DNA from 2 places in the Methylomarinum vadi genome. Region 1 is predicted to be linked to the other one. Evidence: predicted binding sites of a transcription regulator. Region 1 holds the regulator's gene; the other holds the start of a gene.
The links. The regulator HrcA, encoded in region 1, represses chaperone genes, less so after heat shock. The targets are predictions, from matches to a motif close to TNTTAGCACTCNNNNNNNNNGAGTGCTAANA.
Positions count from the first base shown of each region.

Region 2: a site for HrcA is predicted at 2,215-2,245, ahead of rpoH (RNA polymerase sigma factor RpoH). Genes of this name have one in related genera too.

Region 1 is NZ_JPON01000001.1:1,926,296-1,929,715, reverse strand. It holds gene EP25_RS0109715 (DUF3047 domain-containing protein) at 1-489, shown strand, start outside; gene hrcA (heat-inducible transcriptional repressor HrcA) at 607-1,647, shown strand; gene grpE (nucleotide exchange factor GrpE) at 1,698-2,354, shown strand; gene dnaK (molecular chaperone DnaK) at 2,424-3,420, shown strand, end outside.
Region 2 is NZ_JPON01000001.1:1,216,347-1,219,766, forward strand. It holds gene EP25_RS0106140 (S8 family serine peptidase) at 1-141, opposite strand, end outside; cyclic di-GMP riboswitch class I at 232-317, opposite strand; tRNA gene EP25_RS0106150 (tRNA-Leu) at 1,096-1,180, opposite strand; gene rpoH (RNA polymerase sigma factor RpoH) at 1,236-2,093, opposite strand; gene EP25_RS0106160 (hypothetical protein) at 2,316-2,513, opposite strand; gene ftsX (permease-like cell division protein FtsX) at 2,558-3,420, opposite strand, start outside.

The sequences.
Region 1 (3,420 bases):
GATGGTCGTTTGGTGTTAAAGGCGGAAAGCCGGGCCGCGGCTTCCGGGTTGTATAAGAAACAGCGTATCGATCTACTGGAGACGCCCTACCTGAATTGGTCTTGGCGCATAGACGAACGACTTGCCAAACTGAACGAACGGGAAAAATCCGGCGATGATTATGCCGTGCGGGTTTATGTCGTCGTGAGTGGCGGTTGGGCTTTTTGGCGAACCAGGGCGATCAACTATGTCTGGTCGGCCAGCCAGGAGAAAGGAAGTGTGTGGCCGAACGCCTTTGCCGGCGATCATGCGATGATGATCGCATTGCGCGACCGAGACGACGAATTGGCGACCTGGTATCGGGAAAAACGCAATGTGCTGGAGGACTTGAAGCAACAGTTCGGCGGAAACATCCGGTATATCGATGCCGTGGCGATCATGACCGATACCGATAACGGCGGTGGACAGGCGGAAAGTTATTACGGCGATATTTTTTTCAGTCGCAACTGACAGCGAAAGATTACATAGCGATCTGTAAGTTTATTGACAAGATTTTGCGATATTGATAGCTTCTGCAATTAGCACTCTGTTGGGTGGAGTGCTAATTGGACAAAATCAGGTGTCAATGTGAAATATGGCCATAGTTTAAACGACAGGTCGCTGCATTTGTTAAAGGCGTTGGTCGAACGCTATATACAAGACGGCCAGCCGGTAGGGTCGCGGGTATTGTCGAAAGATTCCGACTTGAAGCTCAGTCCCGCGACGATCCGCAATGTCATGGCGGACCTCGAGGATATGGGATTGATTCATTCCCCGCATACTTCGGCCGGCCGGGTGCCTACCGTCCGTGGTTACCGGTTGTTTGTCGACTCCCTGTTGACGGTCAGGCCGTTAGAGTCGCGGTTGTTGGATTACTTGGCCGAAGGGCTCGAAAATAACTGCGAAGAGGCGGCCGTGTTGTTGGAAAAAGCCTCGAAATTATTGTCCGATGCGACCCGCATGGCGGGGATCGTCACCTTGCCCCGGCGCGAAGTCGTCAGCCTGAATCATATCGAGTTTTTATCGTTATCCCATAATCGGATCCTAGTCATTTTTGTCACCAACGGCCAGGAAGTCCATAACAAAATCATTCATACCGACCGCGCGTTCGGCGCCTCCGAATTGCAGCAGGCGGCCAATTACCTGAATTCCGTTTATGCGGGCAAAAGCGTCGCTTCGGTGCGGGAGTCGTTAATTCAGGAATTGGAACAAGATCAAAAAAAATTGAATCAGGGCATGATAGATGCGGTTGCCATGGCCAGGCAGGCCTTCGAGCAAAAGCCGCGGGAAGATTATGTGCTGAGCGGGCAGACCAATTTGATGGAATTTTCCGAGCTGTCGAATATGGAGCGACTCCGGCAATTGTTCGATGCCTTCAATCAAAAACGCGGCGTTATTCATTTGCTGGATAAATGCCAGGCGGCCAATGGCGTGCAGATTTTTATCGGCGAGGAATCCGGCTATGAGGCCTTCGACCACTGTAGTCTGGTGACTTCCTCTTATACCGTCAACGATGAAGTGGTTGGGGTATTAGGGGTGATAGGGCCAACCCGCATGGCTTATGAAAAAGTGATTCCGTTTGTCGACATGACGGCAAAATTATTAAGTGCGGCCTTGAATCCTAAATGAAAACCCCCATCTTAACTAACACAAAAAATTTCAACATTCGGGAGTGATAAATGAGTAACGAGCAGGATAAGCCTGAAATTCAAGAACCTAAGCCAGACAACGAACTGGGCGAAGAAGTGCTTGAACAAGCCGGTGAAAATGACGAGGCGCCAGAAAGCGAGGCGGCGCCGGAAGTCGTGGAGCAACCGGAGCTGACCGTTGAAGAATTGCAAAAGCAACTGGCCGCGGCGGAAAAAAAGGCCGCCGAGAATTGGGAAAAAATGGTGCGCATGCAGGCGGAAATGGAAAATTTGAAACGCCGGACTCGCATCGATCTTGAAAACGCGCATAAATTCGCCTTGGAAAAGTTCGCCAAGGAGTTGTTGACTGTGATGGATAGTTTGGAGCTCGGTATTCAGGCGGCCAACGGAGACAGTCCGGAAGTGGTCAAGCTACGCGAAGGCAGCGAATTAACCTTGAAACAATTCGAAGCGGTCTTCGCAAAATTCAATATCGAAGTGATCGATCCTGTCGGGCAACCGTTCGATCCCGAAAAGCACCAGGCGATGAGCATGATGCCGTCTGCCGATGCCGAACCGAATACGGTGCTGAATGTTTTGCAAAAAGGCTATCTGCTGAACGGCCGTTTGATTCGTCCGGCCATGGTAGTGGTCTCCAAGGCGGAAGACAAACCGTCCGGCGAGACAAAAATTGATGAGCAGGCTTGAATTTAAAGCATTTAGCCGCATATCAGTATTAATTTTAAATTACTAAGTTAATCAAGTCTGGAGAATTCAATGGGTAAGATAATTGGAATTGATTTGGGCACCACAAACTCATGTGTTGCCATTCTGGAGCATGGGACCGCGCGCGTCATCGAAAACAGCGAAGGTGCCCGTACGACACCTTCGATCATTGCCTTTACCGGCGATAACGAAGTGTTGGTGGGCCAGTCGGCGAAGCGTCAGGCGGTAACCAACCCCGATAACACCTTGTTCGCCATTAAGCGTTTGATCGGTCGCCGTTTTAAGGACGAGGCCGTGCAAAAGGACATCAAGATGGTGCCTTATAAAATCGTCGAGGCGGAAAATGGCGATGCCTGGGTTGAATGCCACGGCAAAAAAATGGCGGCGCCGGAAGTGTCCGCCCGCGTGCTGATGAAACTGAAAAAAGACGCCGAAGCCTATTTGGGCGAGGAAGTCAAAGAAGCGGTCATCACGGTGCCGGCTTATTTCAACGACTCGCAACGCCAGGCAACCAAAGATGCCGGGCGCATCGCCGGTTTGGATGTCAAACGGATCATCAACGAGCCGACTGCGGCGGCGTTGGCCTTCGGTATGGACAAACCGAAAGGCGACTCGACTATCGCGGTTTATGATCTGGGCGGCGGTACCTTCGATATTTCCATCATCGAAATCGCCGAAATCGAAGGCGAGCACCAATTCGAAGTATTGGCGACCAATGGCGATACCTTCTTGGGCGGCGAGGACTTCGACCTGCGTATCATCGATTATTTGGCGGAAGAATTCAAAAAGGAAAACGGCATCGACCTGCATAACGACCCATTGGCGTTGCAGCGTTTGAAAGAAGCGGCGGAAAAAGCCAAGATCGAATTGTCGTCTTCGACTCAAACCGATATCAATCTGCCTTACGTGACCGCGGATGCGACCGGTCCCAAGCACTTGAATGTCAAGTTGACGCGGGCCAAATTGGAAGCGCTGGTCGAGGATTTGATCGAAAAAACCAAGCATCCTTGCGAATTGGCCTTGAAAGACGCCGGCCTGTCGGCTTCGC
Region 2 (3,420 bases), 710 kb from region 1:
AATTTGTCCGGTTTTCCAAGGCTTTTCGGGAGCAGCATTTACGGCTGTCACGCAAGAAACACTTGCGAGACAAACCGCCACTCCCGTTTTTAAAACTTGTTTTGAACGATTTAGGCTTCTTCGGATATTTTTTGATTTCATGACTCTAACTCCAAAATTATCAAATTTAAGTCCGAAGGAGATCCCAGAGGTGGCGATAATAAATCAAGCGATGCATTTTGCATCGTTTGATCTGGCAATCCCACTGTCATAGGAAAAACTCCGTTAGACTGGAAACTTTGCGTCCTCACCTTTCGATGAGTTTGCTCTTTTCAGATCAACTTGCCTTCTCAGGCCAGGTTAACGGCTTGTTTAAATGCCTTGCCGCTCCTGTTGGGTGAAAGTTTAATGAGAAATGCCCATAAAGTTGTGACGTAGTATGCAATAATTTATTTAAGTAAAACATTTAGTTACAGCCTTTCCCTGTTCAGAGAACTATTTCTCAATTTATGCTTATAATCCCCTAAAAAAGTTGATTCATTACGCAATTCTCAACTCATTAAGATCATTAAGCCATATTGTAATCAACACGTTGTACGCGCTAAAGTCCTTACACACAAAATGTAAGCATTATCTTACTCGCTAAGTATAAATTAGAAGTCTTATATGAAACTTAAATCGAATCAAGCTATCTCCGACATAGCCTGAGGTTTCTTGGGTTAAGGCCCAAAGGACTCATTTTACGGGCAACCCTTGTAGCCCGCGCATGAAGCATTACGAAATGCGGGATCTGGGAACCACGACATTCCCGGATTCCGCTACGCCGCAACCAGGCTACGAACTGCGGGTCAAGCCAAAATGCTTGGAGGTATCGGATAAGGAAAGCGCCCGCAATATATCTTCGCGCAAGGTTTCGCCGAAGCGGGAGTGCGGTAGGTTTCGAATGTGCGTCTTGGGTAAGCTCTAATTGGTCATCCAAGTAATCGACCAACACGACGTCTTCGCTCTCGACCTTGAGGTAATCCGCCAATTGCCATTGATGACTATAGAGATTGTGCAAAAATTTTTAGGTATAAAAAAAGGGGTTGTGATTTCTCACAACCCCTTATCTTTATCTGGTACCGAGGGCCGGAATCGAACCGGCACTCCCGAAGGAACTGGATTTTGAATCCAGCGTGTCTACCAGTTTCACCACCTCGGCAGATCCTGAGTATTATACCAGGGCTTTTTGTTTTGCCAAGCCTTTTTTGAAAAAATTATGCTTCCAGCACTACCGCGGCTTTCAGCTTTTTCATGGCGTTTTTTTCCAGCTGCCTGATGCGCTCGGCGGATACATTATAACGCTCGGCCAGCTCGTGTAGCGTCGCTTTCTCATCGGCCAACCAACGGCTGGTCAAGATATCCTGGCTACGTTCATCAAGTTCAGCCATCGCTGAAATCAACAACTCTTCCTTATGATCTTTCCAGTCAGCGTTTTCCAGCACCAAAGCCGGGTCGGCGCCCTGTTGCTCCAAATAATTGACCGGCGCGGAATTGTTGTCTTCGGCTGAATCATCATTTGTTAGATCGAATGCCATGTCCCGACCATCCAGCCGTTTTTCCATTTCATAGACGGTGCTGATATCGACATCCAGGTTTTCGGCGATCGCCTCGGCATCGTTTTTAGACAGCCAGTCCAGGTTTGGCTTCGATTTACGCAGATTAAAAAACAATTTGCGTTGCGCCTTGGTCGTGGCAACCTTGACGATACGCCAATTTTTTATGACATATTCGTGGATTTCTGCCTTGATCCAATGAACGGCAAAAGAAACCAGACGCACCCCCATGTCGGGATCGAAACGTTTGACCGCTTTCATCAAGCCGACGTTGCCTTCCTGCATGATGTCGGCCATCGGCAGACCGTAACCGCTGTACCCCCTGGCAACATGAGCGACAAAACGCAAATTGGACAATACCAGCTGGCGAGCGGCTTCCAGATCGCCCATGTCTCTGTAACGCAGCGCAAGCTCGCGTTCCTGCTCGGAAGTCAGTTGCGGAATTTGGCTGATGGCGTTCAAATAGGCATCGAACGTTCCGGCAGATAAGTTGACTGGTAAAGCTAATGCATTACTCATATTCACCTCTTAATTAATTAGTGTTCGCGCATCTGATTCATTTTGCCCTTTTCCCGGAAAGAGGACTTTTTTAATAAACGATCGAAATCAGCTGTGCGAGGGGTATTTTCAATTTTCTAAATTTTAGCACTCCAACGTTCTGAGTGCTAATCCAATGACAAGTTCCCGAATAAAATATATTAAGTTACCTCCGGATAGCCGGAGGTTTTTTGGGTTACGCCCTCAAAGGGCTCTTTCTGTGGTCAAGCCACTTATTTCCTGATGGCTCGAAGTATTTATCTTGGCTCTCTTGATGCCGGAAATACTCTCTCTTACAACAAATTCAGCCAATTCAACTATCTGAACAAAATAGGCCGCATGAAGCATCGCGGAATGCGGGATCTGTAAATCACGCCATTCCCGGATTTCGCTACGCTGCATCCAGGCTACAAACTAACTTAATGACAAGTTCCCGAATAAAATAATTATTGCGGCTTTATTTGCCGAAGCTGGGAATGCAGAACGAGCCACGCGCCTAACGCGCCGGAAAAAGAAGAGAAAAAAAGCAACAAGAATGTTTCGGTGAAATTCAAATAGAGAATATGAAAACTGCCATCATATAACAAGGACAATCTCTCCAATGGGCCTTGCAATACCAATACCATGATCGTGATGATCAACCAAGCAGTCACGCCGGCAAAAAAGCCCAGCCACAGACCGGTGTAAACGAACGGCCTTTGTACAAAGGCATGGGTCGCGCCCACCAACTTGGCGATCAGCACTTCTTCGCGGCGATTTTGCAATTCCAGGCGGATGGTGTTGCCGGTGATAAAAATCACGGCAATCGCCAGCAACGTATTTAACAGAGTCACCCCCCGTCCCGCCAATTGCATGATGCTTTGCAGCCGCTTGACCCACTGCATGTCCATTTGCACGAAATCCACCTGCGGATAGCGCTGGAATGCCGCAATCAATTTTTCCAGATCCGCATCGTCCTTTAGCGTATTTTTCGGCAATACCTGGATCACCGCCGGCAAGGGGTTGCTGTCGAGCGCATTCAGGGCATCGCCGAAACCGCTGTAGGCTCTGAACTCGTCCATCGCCTGTGATTTGGTAATCACCTTGACGTCTTCAATGGATGCGTTTTCGCCGAGCTTTTCCGCCAACTTACGTCCCTCCGCATCGGAAACACTGTTTTTCAAGAAGATGGAAACCTGGTTGCTGGCCTCCAAATTACCGGTCAGTTGGCGGGCATTGTTGACCAACAAATAAAAACTGCCGGCCAACGCCACTGCAATCGCCAAGACCAATATAGTCATGATCGAGTTAAAAGGCGACCTGATCAATC